Regions from separate parts of the Paenibacillus sp. FSL K6-1566 genome, predicted to be linked through region 2. Evidence: riboswitches for the same ligand, from Rfam matches in the RefSeq annotation. Region 2 holds a riboswitch; the other holds the start of a gene.

Region 1 (7,391 bases), 910 kb from region 2:
GAAGTATTGAATGTTCTGCCAATTTTGGCGAAGCGGCTTCGTTTAACCGGTTATTTATTCGGGCTGCTGATGGCGATGGTTGCCGGAAAGGTCGCCGGCTCGCTGTTCGATTGGCTTATATACAATCAATGATAGTTACTCGATCAGGAGGTATAGAATGGACGAGAATACAACCTATAACGAAGGCATAGAACCGGACATCCCGGTAATCCCGCCATCCGAAATCAAGGAGCTGGAGGAGGAGGCGCTTAAGGAAAAGAGAAATGCGGAAACCTCGGACAGCACGGAGGAATCGGTCATATACTGGCAGGGCGAGGATCGGGTGCCGGAGAAGATCAGCGTCCTGAAAGAGACGCTGAAGGAAGTGATGGGCTACGGCGTTTCCTTTGACGTCATCATCCGCGAGATGACTTTTGCGGGAAGGCCGGCAGCGCTTTTGTTCCTAAACGGCTTCACGAATGACGTCATCGTTTCCGAAATCTTAACCCGTCTTACCTACCTGACGCCGGAGGATGTCAGGGACGGCCACGCGCTGAACGACATAATGAAGGCGTATATTCCTCATGTCCAGGTTGAACAGGTGTCGAAGCTGAGCAAGGTGATCAATGACGTGTTATGCGGAATCTGCGCCTTGTTCATCGAGGGCGCTAGCACCGCCATCCTGCTGGATACCCGGAAATATCCCGTGCGCGGGCTTGAAGAGCCGGCGGTTGAACGCGTCGTTCGTGGAGCTAGGGACGGGTTCACGGAGACGATCGTAACCAATATCAATCTCGTGCGGCGGCGGGTCCGCGACCCGGGGCTTCATGTGGAGACGATGAAGGTAGGAAGACGGACCAAGACGGATGTGAGCCTGCTCTTTATCGACGATATTGCCGATCGCGTGCAGGTAGAAGCGATTCGCCGGAAAATAAAGCAGCTTGATCTCGAAGGGCTGCCGCTTGGCGACAAGCAGCTGGAGGAAGCAATCGTGAATAAGGGCTGGCATCCGTACCCGCTCGTCCGATACTCGGAACGGCCGGACGTGGTAGCCTCCCACTTGCTGGAGGGACGGATCGTCGTCATGGTCGATACATCGCCCAGCGTAATGATTATGCCGACGACCTTCTTCGATTTATGCCAGCATGCCGAAGAGAACCGGCAAACCGCGTTTATGGGCACCTATTTAAGATGGATCCGCTTTGGCGGCATCTTCGCCTCGATGTTCCTGCTCCCGCTCTGGATGCTGCTTGTCGTCCATCCGGAGCTGAAGCCGCCGGCGCTGGATATCCTTGGGCCGCAGGAGAATGCCAAAATTCCGATTATCGGGCAATTTCTGATCGTCGAATTCGGCGTCGATCTGCTGCGTTTGGCGGCCGTTCATACGCCGACGCCGCTCGCCTCGGCCATGGGCTTGATCGCTGCGATTCTGATCGGCGATATTGCCGTCAAGACCGGGCTGTTCGTCAATGAGGTGGTGCTTTATATGGCCGTTGCAGCTATCGGCATGTTCGCCACGCCGAGCTACGAGCTCGGGCTCGCCAACCGGATGGTCCGGCTCGTCCTGCTCGTAGCGACGGCGCTGTTTGGTGTGAAAGGGTTCGTGATCGGCAGCACGCTGCTGATTCTATCCTTGACGACGCATCGCTCCTATAACTCGTCGTACTTATGGCCGTTTATACCATTTAGTGCAAAGGCCATGGGCGAGATTTTATTCCGTAAACCGCTGCTGACGTCAACGAGACGCCCGGCCCTCAACAAGACGAGGGATCACACCAAAATGGGGACTGAAATGAATTCCAAAGGAAGGCATTGATAATAACACAAATGATGTGTTGAAAAATCCATTTTGCTTACGTTTCGTTGTCTGCTATACTGTGAACAATTATTCGATTATCCTATTTTTGATAAAGCGATCGGAGGAATTGTAAGCATGTTTCTACACGGTACCAGCAAGATTAACGAACAGGGACGTTTGGAGATCGGCGGATGCGACACATCCGATTTGAAAGCCCAGTACGGTACGCCTCTATATATTGTGGACGAGCAAGCGGTCCGGAATCGCTGCCGGGAATATATTGAAGCCTTTAAGGCTTCCGGTTTGAAGTTTCAAGTCGCGTACGCCAGCAAAGCGTTCTGCGTGATGGCCATGTGCCAGCTCGCTGAGGAGGAAGGGATGTCGCTGGACGTCGTTTCCGACGGGGAGCTGTACACGGCGCTGCAAGCCGGCTTTCCGGTACAACGGATCCATTTTCACGGCAACAACAAGACGCCTGAAGAAATCGAAATGGCCATTGATGCCGAAATCGGCTGCTTTGTCGTGGACAATGTAGTCGAGCTGCATATGCTGCAGGCGATCGCGGCCGAGAAGAACCGGAAGGTGAACATTCTCCTTCGTTTAACGCCGGGCGTTGAGGCGCATACCCATGAATATATCTCGACCGGCCAAACCGATTCCAAATTCGGATTCGATATCGGAAACGGCTCGGCGTTTGAAGCGGTGAAGCTGGCCGCGGCACAGAATAACATTCAATTGATCGGCATCCATTCCCATATCGGCTCGCAAATTTTCGAAGTCGAAGGATTCCAGATGGCCGTTGGGCGCGTTGCCGAATTTGCGGCGAAGGTCAAAGCAGATCTGGGCATCACATTCAAGGTTGTCAATCTTGGCGGCGGATTCGGAATTCGCTATGTCGACGGAGATACCCCGCTTCATGTTTCCGACTATGTTAAAGCGATTACGGATGCGGTGAAGACCCATTTTGCCGGCATTGACAGCAAGCTGCCTGAGATTTGGGTAGAGCCTGGCCGCAGTATCGTGGGTGAAGCAGGCACCACGCTGTATACGGTAGGGACCAGCAAGGACATTCCGGGCGTGCGGAAATACGTGGCCGTAGACGGCGGAATGACTGACAACCCGAGACCGGCCCTGTACGAATCGAAATATGAGGCCATTCTGGCCAACCGTGCAAACGAGAAGCCAGAGGAGACGGTTTCGATTGCCGGCAAGTGCTGCGAGAGCGGTGACATGCTGATCTGGGACCTGGATCTGCCTAAGGTTAACACGGGAGACCTGCTGGCCGTATCCTGCACAGGCGCTTATAACTATTCCATGGCAAGCAACTACAACCGCATCCGCAGACCTGCCGTCGTTTTTGTTAAGGATGGCCAGAGCCGGCTTGTCGTTCGCCGCGAGTCGCTCCAGGATATTATCAGCAATGACGTCGTTTCTGCCCGGATTGCCAAAGAAACCGTTACAAGCTAAGTTGTTTCGATCGGCAGAACCAACACCTTACAGGGTGTGAGCCAGGATTCGACGATTCCTTTAAAAGCCCGCCAGACCGCTTGATCGGTTTGGTTGGGCTTTTTTACAGACCACGGAGCCTTCGCGGACGATGGACGCTGAAAGCATCTAAGCGTGAAGCCCCCCTCAAGATGAGATTTCCCAGTATGTAAGACTAAAGATGCGGGTTCATTTTGCGTCCCAAGTTATTTCATAGTAAACTAGAACTTGCATGTTTTATGAAATGCGTATCTTAGGGAATGTACATCGAAAGGAGATATTCGATATGGCAAAAAAAGCGAGAATCACACTGGAAAACGGCAAAGAGGTACTGCTCGATCTGTTTGAGAAGGATGCGCCGAACACGGTTGCTAATTTTGAAAAGCTTGCGAATTCCGGCTTCTATAACGGTCTAGTATTCCACCGCGTCATTCCGGGCTTCGTCGCTCAAGGCGGCTGCCCGAACGGAACAGGTACAGGCGGACCGGGCTACACGATCGATTGCGAGATCAACCCGAACAAGCATGAGCGTGGAAGCCTGGCTATGGCGCATGCCGGACGCAACACGGGCGGAAGCCAGTTCTATGTATGCTATGAGCCGCAGCCTCACTTGGACGGACAGCATACCGTATTCGGCAAGGTCGTTGAAGGCATGGAGCATATCGATGCTTTTAAAGGCCGCGACAAGATGGAAAAAGTCGAAGTATTCGAAGCGTAACATGTAAGTGTTGGATGGACAGGCCACTCTTGTGGGGGCCTGTTTTTTTATGCGTGGGGTTCGGCCATGTATGGAACTTCCTGGCGGACAGCATGTGCGCGGCTGTCCAATACCTAGCCGTCGGTGATAGACTGCTCATGAGAGGTGCAAAGCCGGTGTACTAGGGTTACTGCAACACGGAGACACCCTTAAAAGGCAGAAATCAACGGAGCAGGCGGAATTCCTCAGAAGAAGCGAAGCGTGCCCCTATATTCCCGGATTTCGGCATTGGGAAGTCAATTCAACGAAATCCGGGAATAACAGGGATCGTAGGAGGGATCCGCATGCGGAATTTTGAGTTACCCAGAGGCCTTGAAGGGTTATCCGCAAGCATAGCCGCTAATTAGTTTACTCCAGATCAAGACGAAGCCGGTAGAAACAACGCCCGCAGTTCTTCCGGAACCGGTCGGCTCTTGCGGGTGCGGATATCGATCGTCACGATCGTTACAGCGGCATCGGCGCAAAGCTCCCCGTCCGTGTTATGGATCTGCTGAAGCAGCACAAAGCTGCTTAGTCCAAGCTTGTGAGACTCGGTTGAAATGTTCAGGCGCTCTCCCTGCCTGCATTCCTTCCTGTAATTAATATTAATGTTGACCGTGACAGTCTGCACACCCAATCCTTTCAGTACATCGTAGTGCAGATTCCCCGCCTCGTACCATTCTTCTCTTCCCCATTCCAGGTACTCCAGATATTTGGCGTTATTCACATGACCATTCACATCGATTTCCGTCGGTCTTACGATGATGTTAAGCGAGGTTTTCATTTACATGATCTCCTTTAACCTATACAATTCACGGTTTATCCTCCGCATTACTTGGTTCTCGTTGAGCGCACCGATTTCCTCCCGAACCTGCAACGGATATGAATTTATACAACCAAAAAGTTACTGACTAAATAAAAGTGAGTTAATTATCTTGCTTTTTTGCCTATGGAGTGTTAAGATTCATCGTAAGCAACAGCTAATTTCATATTGAATCCTTCGGGGCAGGGTGAAATTCCCTACCGGCGGTGATGATTGCAGCTCCGGCTGCGACTTAGTCCGTGACCCGGATACGTTATCGTATGCGGTGGACCTGGTGAAATTCCGGGACCGACAGTATAGTCTGGATGGGAGAAGGAACGAAAGTGGACTTGAGAGCATGTACAATAGCTATCTCTTGTCTTAGCTTTCTGATGTCATGCGTTATGTGAGGCTTTTCACATATGACGATTCTAGAGCGGGGGTGCTTTTTAAAGCGCCGCTTCTTTGGACGTTATATGAGAACCTCGGAACTAACGGTTATTTATGATGTCGTAAAGTGAACTGGTTTATTACGCCCTGTTTTGGATGAATCGCTTATCCTGAAACAGGGCTTTTTTATTCTGGAAAGGGGCTTGGGTAGCATGGAAGTCGTCAACGATGAATTTTATATGTCGCTTGCGCTGGATATGGCGGAACGCGCGCAAGGCCAGACCGGCATTAACCCCGTCGTCGGCTGTGTCGTCGTGAAGGACGGTGCTCTTGCGGGCGTCGGCGCCCATCTGGAGCGGGGAACGCCGCATGCTGAGGTCCATGCACTGAATATGGCCGGGAGCAAGGCGGCCGGAAGCACCGTGTATGTAACCCTTGAGCCCTGCAGCCATTACGGAGCGACTCCTCCATGCAGCGAGAGGCTCATAGCGGAAGGTGTTAAACGGGTCGTTGTCGCCTGCCAGGACCCCAATCCGCTGGTTGCCGGCCGTGGTCTGCAGATGCTGCGGGCAGCGGGCATTGAAGTGACGACAGGCGTCCTCGAAGAGCGGGCCGTCCGGTTGAACGAAGCCTTCAACAAATTTATTACGACCGGACTGCCGTTCGTCACCTTGAAGACAGCCAGTACGCTGGACGGGAAAATCGCCTCAAAGACCGGCGACAGCAAGTGGATATCCAATGAGGTGTCCCGGGAGCTGGTGCACACTCTCCGGCATCGACACCAGGGAATCATGGCAGGGGTTGCCACCGTTATTGCGGACGATCCGTCGCTGACGACGAGACTCCGCGTTGAAGGTCTTCAGCCCGTACGAATCATCGTGGATTCGCAGCTTCGCATCCCTTTGAATTGTCGTGTAGTCAGTGATGGCGCTGCCAAAACAGTCGTGCTGGCCACGGAGCTGGCCGACAAGGCGAAGCGGACCGCGCTGGAAGAACGGGGGGTGCAGATTCTGGTCTGCGGTCCCGGCCCGAGAGTCGACCTGCAGGCTGCGCTTATGGAGCTTGGTCGCATGGGCATCGCCTCCATCCTGGTTGAAGGAGGAGGAACCTTAAGCGGAAGCTTGCTGGAGAACAAACTGGTGGATCGCATCATCCAATTCATTGCCCCGAAGATTATTGGAGGGTTCGATGCACCGGGAAACTATATGTTCAGCGGGTATGAGCTGATGAGCGAAGCGATTGAGCTGACAGGACTCGAGACCCAAAGACTTGGCGACAATATTTATGTGACCGGCCAGCCGGTATGGAAGTCGTAAACGATTGAATGAAAGGAGGGATAGGATATGTTTACAGGGCTGATTGAAGAGATCGGCGAGATGAGACGAATCGGCCGCCAAGGCGAAGCGATGGTGCTCAGCATTTCGGCAAGCAAGGTCCTGGATGATCTAAAGCTAGGCGATAGTGTTGCTGTCAACGGGGTTTGCTTGACCGCGACAACGATCGATAAAGACAGCTTTACCGTCGATGTCATGCCGGAAACGTATCGAAACACCAATCTGAAGCAGCTACAACCGGGAAGCAAAGTCAATCTGGAACGGGCCATGGCAGCCGGAGGACGATTCGGCGGTCATATCGTACAGGGACATGTGGATGGGGTCGGCGTGATTCGAAGCGTGAGATCCGATCAGAATGCGGTCGTCTATGAAATTGCCCCGTCGAACGACGATGTGTTCAAATATATCCTTCCGAAAGGGTCCGTAACGCTGGACGGAATCAGTCTGACCGTCGTTCGAACGACGGATCATTCCTTCACCGTCTCCATCATTCCCCACACGCTTGCCGAAACGGTGCTGGCTTATAAGGGACCGGGGGATACGATTAACATCGAGTGCGATATTTTGGGCAAATACGTCGAGCATCTGCTGAATTACGGCAGTGAAGGAAACAGCTCCAGAAGAAGCAAAGCGGGGATCAGCCGGGATTATCTAGCCGAGCACGGATTTGCTTGATCGAAGCATCAGATTGACCCGAACGTTTAGACTTACGAGAAGGAGGAGTAGGAATGGAAGAGCGATTTTCTTTTCATACCATAGAAGAAGCTTTGCAGGATTTGAAGGAAGGGAAGATCGTTATCGTCGTTGACGATGAAGACCGCGAGAATGAAGGGGATTTTATCGCTCTAGCCGAAAAGGCAACCCCCG
Region 2 (7,391 bases):
GCACCTCATTTCTTGTCAACGGTCGTGGTCGTCGGCATGATCATGATGTTTCTGTCTCCGGTCAGCGGACTTGTCAATTTCATTATCACCTCCTTTGGCGGGGAACCGATTGCCTTTATGACGGAGCCGTCCTGGTTTAAGAGCATCTATGTGTGGTCCGGCGTCTGGCAGAGCATGGGGTGGAGCTCCATCATTTATTTGGCGGCGCTCGCGGGCATCGATCCGCAGCTGCATGAGGCCGCCAAGGTGGACGGTGCAGGCTGGTTCCGGCGAATCTGGCATATCAATCTGCCGGGGATCGCCCCGACGATGATCATTCTGCTGATTCTGAACATCGGATCCATTCTGGGGGTCGGCTTCGAGAAGGTCTTCCTGATGCAAAATTCGCTCAACATGGAAGCCTCGGACGTTATCGCCACGAACGTATACCGAAGCGGGATCCTGGGCGCCCAGTACAGTTACTCGGCGGCGGTCGGATTATTCAACTCCGTCGTCAACTTTATCATGCTGATTACCGTCAACCGGATCGCCCGCAGAGTCAGCGAGACCAGCCTATGGTAAGGAGGAAGCAGCTATGCCACAAAGCCGGAGCGAACGCATTGCCGGAATCTGTATTTACATTATATTATCATTAATTTCGCTTGTTGTATTGTATCCGTTATATTTTGTGCTTATCGCTTCGATCAGCGCGCCGGAGACGGTGATGCGCGGAGAAGTATGGCTGTGGCCCAAGGAATTGTCGTTTGTCGGATATGAGCGGCTGTTCGCCAACAAGGAGATCATTCAAGGATTTCTGAACACCGTGCTCTATACGGTAACGGGGACGGCGCTGAACCTCGTGATGACGATCGCGGCGGCGTATCCGTTATCGAGGGCGGACTTTAAGGGACGCAACGGGTTCATGCTCATCATCGTCTTCACCATGTTCTTCAGCGGCGGCATGATTCCGAGCTACCTGCTGGTTAAGGAGCTTGGCATGCTCGATACGATCTGGGCTATGATTATTCCGTCCGCGGTGTCGGTATGGAACATCATCATCATGCGTACGTTCTTCCAGAACTCCATTCCGAAGGAGATGCAGGAAGCGGCCTTCATCGACGGCTGCTCGAATATGCGGGTGCTGTTTCGCATCGTGCTTCCGCTCTCCGGTCCGATCCTGGCCGTTATGGTGCTGTTCTACGCGGTCGGCCACTGGAATTCCTATTTCACCGCCCTGATCTATCTATCCGACCGGTCGAATTATCCGCTGCAGCTGTTCCTGCGGGAAATTCTCGTCCAAGGGCAGATGCAGGAAATGGTCGATATCAGCGACGATTCGCTGGCCCGGAGTCTGATGGATGCGGAAGCAATCAAATACGCGGCGGTCATTGTGACCAATCTGCCGATGCTGCTCTTGTATCCGTTCTTGCAGAAGTATTTTGTCAAGGGAGTCATGATTGGAGCCATTAAAGGCTGACATATTCAAATGATAAGACTATAGGAGGCAGTGACAATTATGGTGAAAAAATGGGTTTCGCTCACATTGACAGCGGTGCTGGCAGCGGGGCTGCTGGCTGGCTGCGGGAGCAAAAGCGGGGATGGCGCAACGAAGGAGGGGGAGACGGCCAAGTCCAATTTCAACGAGACCGGCATGCCGATCGTAAATGAACCGCTCAACCTGACCTTCTTCACGGGCAAATCGCCGACAAACGGAAGCAAGTTCGAGGATACGCTCGTATGGAAGACGTATAAGGACATGACCAACATGAACATTACGTTCAACCTTGTTCCGTTCGAGACGCTGACCGAGAAGCGGAACCTGGCGCTTGCCGGCGGGGATTATCCGGACGTGTTCTACTCCGCCCGGGTAGGGTCGGCTGAGCTGACGCGCTACGGCGAGCAAGGCGTCTTCATTCCGCTGAATGACCTGATCGATAAATATGCGCCGAATTTCAAGAAGCTGATGGAGCAGTACCCGGATATCCGCAAGGGCTTGACGATGCCGGACGGCAACATTTATTCCTTGCCATCCTTCTACGATCCGGAGCTGCTCTCGATGCTGATCGGTACGCCGCTGTGGATCAATCAGGAATGGCTGGATAAGCTCGGTATGGAGGAGCCGAAGACTACCGAGGAGTTCTACGCCTACCTGAAGGCGGTTAAGGAAACCGACCTGAACGGCAACGGCAAGCATGACGAGATTCCATACTCTGCAACGGGCATCACCGGTCTCGTTGACCATTTGAAGGGCTCCTGGGGCCTTGGAACGAGCGGGCTTGGCCATAAGTTCGTCGATGTCGATCCGGAAACAGGCAAGCTGCGGTTTACGAAGGCGGAGCCGAAATACAAGGAAATGCTGGAGTTCATGAACAAGCTATATAAGGAAGGACTGCTGGATAAAGAGATCTTCACGATTGAAGGCGGCGCTTTGAACGCGAAAGGGCAGGAAGGCTTGCTCGGGGCTACCGTCGTGCCGAATCCGGAGACCGTCATGGGACGCAAGGAATATATCGGTCTCGGTGCGCTCAAGGGACCTCACGGCGATCAGCTGTACTCCCACGTAAAGGTGCCGATGGTCCACGTAGGGGCATTTGCGATCACGGACAAGAACCCGAATCCGGAGGCGACGATTCGCTGGATGGATTACTTCTATGGCGATGAGGGAGCGCAGTTCTACTTCATGGGTAAAGAAGGCGAGACCTACACGAAGAACGCCGACGGTCAGCTTGAATATGTGAAGGAAATTACCGAAAATCCGGACGGCTTGACACAGGACCAGGCGCTGGCGAAGTACTTTACATGGCTTGGCGGCAGCTATCCGGGATTGGTGCGGGAGAGCTGGTTCAAGGGCTCCGAGACGCTTCCGAGCGCGATGGCGGCAGCCGAGAAGGCGGAGCCTTATGCAGTGAAGGAAATTCTGTATAACTTCAACTTTACGCTGGAAGAGACGGATATCATGTCCTCGATCGGCAAGGATATTCAGGATTATGTCACCGAGATGGAGGCGAAGTTCGTCAATGGCTCCGCATCCTTCGACCAGTGGGACGAGTACGTGAACACGCTGAACAAGATGGGCCTGGAGGAATACATGCGAGTGTATCAGGCGGCATACGACCGCTACCAGGCGGAGTAACAAGCGGTTGGTTTAGGGTATAAGCTATTATTGTGCAAGCATGAGCAGCCCGCTCAAGGGAATATCCCTTGATTGCGGGCTGTTTCCGTTATTCCTGAGAGGTATTGCTCGTATATATGCGCTGAGGTTTGATATAAAGGCATAGACGTCAATTACGCATCTCCAAGCAGCACGATCAGGGGCATTGTGGAAAGAACGTGTCCGACTGGCGCCGTGATTTTTGCTGGTGATTTTCTCTATATGGAATGGTAATATTTATGAAAAGATGTTGACCCGCAGGTCGTTGCAGCGTCAGGAGCTCAAGTCATCATTGGCGGGAGTTATGATGATGGTTTAAGAGGGGGCTGTGTAGCGATGGAGCGGAAGGTTTCCATGAAGAAGATTCCAAAAGGGGTAGCGGAATGGGTATTCAGGCCGAGACGCAGGTACGGGCGCTTTCCGAGAATCGAGCGGATGGTGGAATTGCTGTTCAAAGCGATACTCATTTTTTGGGCTTTTATCGTGATTCGCTGGTTTATCCTGATCACGGTTGCGACGATGAGGCATTTCGGCGTGTTTGATTAAGCAGTATTATTGTCAAAGAGCTGTCCATTATAAGACAGGACTAGAATCAGAGTGAAAAAAGTTGTGGTAACTATTATATATTTGCTGTATAATTGTTAGTAAAGAAAAATATATCTTTTTAATTTGAAAGAAAAATGTATTTTCATGAAACCATTCATGGTATAATTTCCATACCATACAACATCAACCGGGATACCCTGGTTTGAGTTTGTTGCAGCATTTAAAAAATAAAACATGAATATGGATCTTCGGGGTAAGGTGAAATTCCTGACCGGCGGTGATGCTTCGATTCGAAGCTTAGCCCGCGACTCGCGACAAAACAGCCTTCGCAAGGCCTGCAATCGCGACTGACTTGGTGCAATTCCAAGGCCGACGGTATAGTCCGGATGGGAGAAGATCAAAGCTTGGTTTGCTGTGGATTTTTTTCGAAAAATCGCATGATAGCAGGCTTATTTGATCAGCCCCCGTTTACGCCGACATTGCTCGGCAGGCGGGGGCTTTCTGCTGGTAAGACCTCCGTATTCAGGATGAGGAGAGGTAAAGATGGATAACGTAAATATCGGTGTCAAGGTCAAGCCTTACGACTCCGGCGCACAAGCAAGGGGCCGAATGCGGGGAGGATTTTGGCTTGTCGTATTGGGAGCGGCCCTCTGGGGCGTGGACCCTTTGTTCAGGGTCATTCTTCTGAAAAACCTGACGTCGGCGCAGATTGTTTTGCTCGAGCACATCATCATTTCCTTGATTGCCATTCCGGTTTTGTGGAGAAACCGCGTTGAATTGCGAGGTATCGGCTGGCGCCATGTCGGAGCGCTGCTGTTTATTTCCTGGGGCGGCTCCGCGCTGGCCACGATCCTGTTCACGATGGGCCTGTCAAACGGCAACCTGAACGCCGTCCTGCTGCTGCAGAAGCTTCAGCCGCTGTTTGCGATCATGCTCGCCAGCCTGCTTCTGAAGGAGAAGCTGCCTCGCCACTTTGGCATTTTGCTTATTGTTGCTCTGGCGGGCACTTATCTGCTTACCTTTGGCATGACGCTGCCTATTGGTCACTGGAACGATTTTGTGCAGATCGGAAGCCTCTTATCGTTGGGCGCAGCCGCATTATGGGGCGGCTCGACGGTGATGGGACGGCTGATGGTCGGCAAGCTGAAGTATGAGACGGTGACCTCGCTGCGCTTCGTGCTGGCGCTGCCGCTGCTGACCTTCATGACGTGGAACGAAGGAGCCGCATGGAATATGCCGGCATTCGGTACCGGCGCTTTTGCCGCGGTATCCTTGAATCTGATCGGCCAGGCGCTGCTGCCGGGACTCTTGAGCCTGCTGGTGTATTATAAAGGGCTGACTACTACGAAGGCCTCCGTCGCAACGCTTGCCGAGCTGAGCTTCCCTATGGTCGGCGTTCTCATTAACTGGATCGTATTCCAGGAGGTTGTGACAAGCGCCCAGCTGCTGGGCTTTCTGCTGATCTGGATCGTTCTGTTTGTCATATCGAGGCAGTCGGAATCGTCTGAGCGGACGCTATCGTAATGAATGACTTCTTAATGAATGACTTCTTAATGAATAATTCATAATCTAAAGCTTCACGGCGTATAACTTCCATGACCCGGCGGGCATTCACCCTTGAGGAGGTCCGCCGGTATATCGAGGCCAACGCATGATTTCATAACCGTCGTTAACAGCCCTTTTCCCTTGGTAACGGAGCTATCTTCGCTTCTAACCTGCGGGGAGAAGGCTTTTTTCATAGGTCTGGATAAAAAAGCAGTTGAAATCGGAGCAACTCTCGATTAAAGTGGTAACCAACTGCCATACTAGTATGAAAAGGTGGATGGGTTGCCTATGACTATAACGGTCCAAGATGTCATTGATCGATTAACGGGACAATCCGGATCGCCGGATGCCTCGGTCGACGGAATCGTGGCGGGGGACGGGGGCGCGGCTGTTCGGGGAATTGCGGTTGCCTTCATTGCTTCGCACGACGTGATCGTACGGGCGGCGGAATTGGGCGCGAATTTGTTGATTACGCATGAGGGCGTCTTTTACAGCCATCATGAAGCTGGGCCGGATCATTTGGGGGACAGCCCGGTCGTTCAGGCCAAGCTGGAGCGTATCCGCTCCAAGGGGATGAATATATACCGGCTGCATGATGCTCCGCATCGGACCGAGCCCGACGTGATAACCGAAGGGCTGGTTAAAACCTTGGGCTGGAATGACCAGCTCGAGAAGCATCTGCCAACAGCGGCCATCGTGGCTCTGCCGGAGGGGATGACCGTTCAAGGGATCGCAGAATATATCAAGGATCGGCTGCATCTGCCGTACGTTCGCTTTGTGGGCAGCCGGGACACGGTATGCAAACGGATCGGAATCGCGGTTGGCTATCGGGGAGGCGGGCAGCACGCCATTCCGCTGTATGAACGCGAGCGGATGGATATGCTGATTGCAGGCGAAGGACCGGAGTGGGAGACGCCCGAATACGTCGCCGATGCGGCTGCGCAAGGACGGGACCAAGCGCTGATGCTGCTCGGGCATGGGGCGAGCGAGGAGCCGGGCATGCGGCTGGTTGCCGATCGGCTTCGGGACTATTTTCAGGAGCTTCCCGTTCATTTTCTCCCGGCACGTCCGTTGATTCATATCATCTAGACTTAAACTTGTTCGGTCGATGTACTACTGTATCTGGAAAGATATCGAGAGAGAGAATATCAAGAAATTGTATGGATAGAAAGAGGTAACCGTATGTCAACAGGGCCAAGGATCAAAGGATCGACCCGGGATTATTCATATCATCTATTAAAAGACCGTATTATGCGCCTCGATCTGGAGCCGGGCACCAAAATATCGGAGAAGGAAATTGCCGAAGAGCTGCAGGTCAGCCGAACGCCGGTACGCGAAGCCTTCATGAAGCTTGCCGAGGAGGAGCTGCTGGATATCATTCCGCAGAGCGGGACGCTTGTATCCAGGATCAACCTTACGCATGTGGAGGAGGGCCGGTTTATCAGGGAGAAGATTGAGAAGGAGATCGTTGCGCTGGCTTGCGAGCGTTTCCCGGAGGAGCACCGTTTTCGCTTAGAGACCAATCTTGCGCTGCAGGATGTGAGCGCGGACAACCGCAACCGATATAAGCTGTTCGAGCTGGACGAAGAGTTCCATCAAATACTGTTCGCAGGCACGGGGAAGGAACGGACATGGAAAATGCTCCAGCAGCTCAATATCCACTTCAACCGGCTGCGTCTGCTGCGGCTCTCGATGGACTCCAACTGGGAGACGATCATTGCCCAGCATAAGGAGATTTATCGGCTGATCGTGAGCGGGGAGACGGAGCAGGCCGTGAAGACCATGGAAGGCCATTTGCGCCTGGTCGTTGTGGAGCAGGACCTGCTTCGCCAGAAGTACCCTCAATATTTTATATAAACCGCACAAAAAGATGACCCCTGCATCGGCAGAGGCCATCTTTTTTTAGCTCTGGAGACCAGGGTTATCGTATCGATCGTTGAATGACTTGATCGAGAAGATCCGCAACGCGCGACGGTCCTTCTTGAAGATCCGCGCTGCTCAGCGTCAACCAGCTGTGGCGCTCATCCATATCCAGCGAGCGTTCAAGCCAGCCTGCAACACCGCTTCCCTTCCGGTCAACCTCGACCAGAACCGAAATTCCGTCGCGCTGGGGATACAGAATCAGCTCCAGCTCACGCATCCGGCTTGCGTATTCACGTCCCGGATAGAA

Evidence for each region. A riboswitch is a leader RNA that binds a small molecule or an ion and turns the genes downstream of it on or off. The one in region 2 is predicted to bind FMN.
Region 1: another riboswitch for FMN. It lies ahead of ribD (bifunctional diaminohydroxyphosphoribosylaminopyrimidine deaminase/5-amino-6-(5-phosphoribosylamino)uracil reductase RibD); the one in region 2 lies ahead of NST08_RS06615 (DMT family transporter).

What each region holds. Positions count from the first base shown of each region.
Region 1 covers NZ_JBBOSR010000001.1:2,476,634-2,484,024, forward strand. The annotation lists gene NST08_RS10705 (stage V sporulation protein AB) at 1-132, shown strand, start outside; gene NST08_RS10710 (spore germination protein) at 158-1,795, shown strand; gene lysA (diaminopimelate decarboxylase) at 1,913-3,244, shown strand; gene NST08_RS10720 (peptidylprolyl isomerase) at 3,549-3,980, shown strand; gene NST08_RS10725 (acyl-CoA thioesterase) at 4,378-4,782, opposite strand; FMN riboswitch at 4,991-5,142, shown strand; gene ribD (bifunctional diaminohydroxyphosphoribosylaminopyrimidine deaminase/5-amino-6-(5-phosphoribosylamino)uracil reductase RibD) at 5,403-6,506, shown strand; gene ribE (riboflavin synthase) at 6,534-7,199, shown strand; gene NST08_RS10740 (bifunctional 3,4-dihydroxy-2-butanone-4-phosphate synthase/GTP cyclohydrolase II) at 7,253-7,391, shown strand, end outside.
Region 2 covers NZ_JBBOSR010000001.1:1,571,010-1,578,400, forward strand. The annotation lists gene NST08_RS06595 (ABC transporter permease) at 1-561, shown strand, start outside; gene NST08_RS06600 (carbohydrate ABC transporter permease) at 575-1,456, shown strand; gene NST08_RS06605 (extracellular solute-binding protein) at 1,496-3,112, shown strand; gene NST08_RS06610 (hypothetical protein) at 3,467-3,676, shown strand; FMN riboswitch at 3,917-4,078, shown strand; gene NST08_RS06615 (DMT family transporter) at 4,220-5,200, shown strand; gene NST08_RS06620 (Nif3-like dinuclear metal center hexameric protein) at 5,510-6,310, shown strand; gene NST08_RS06625 (GntR family transcriptional regulator) at 6,404-7,078, shown strand; gene NST08_RS06630 (sporulation protein) at 7,143-7,391, opposite strand, start outside.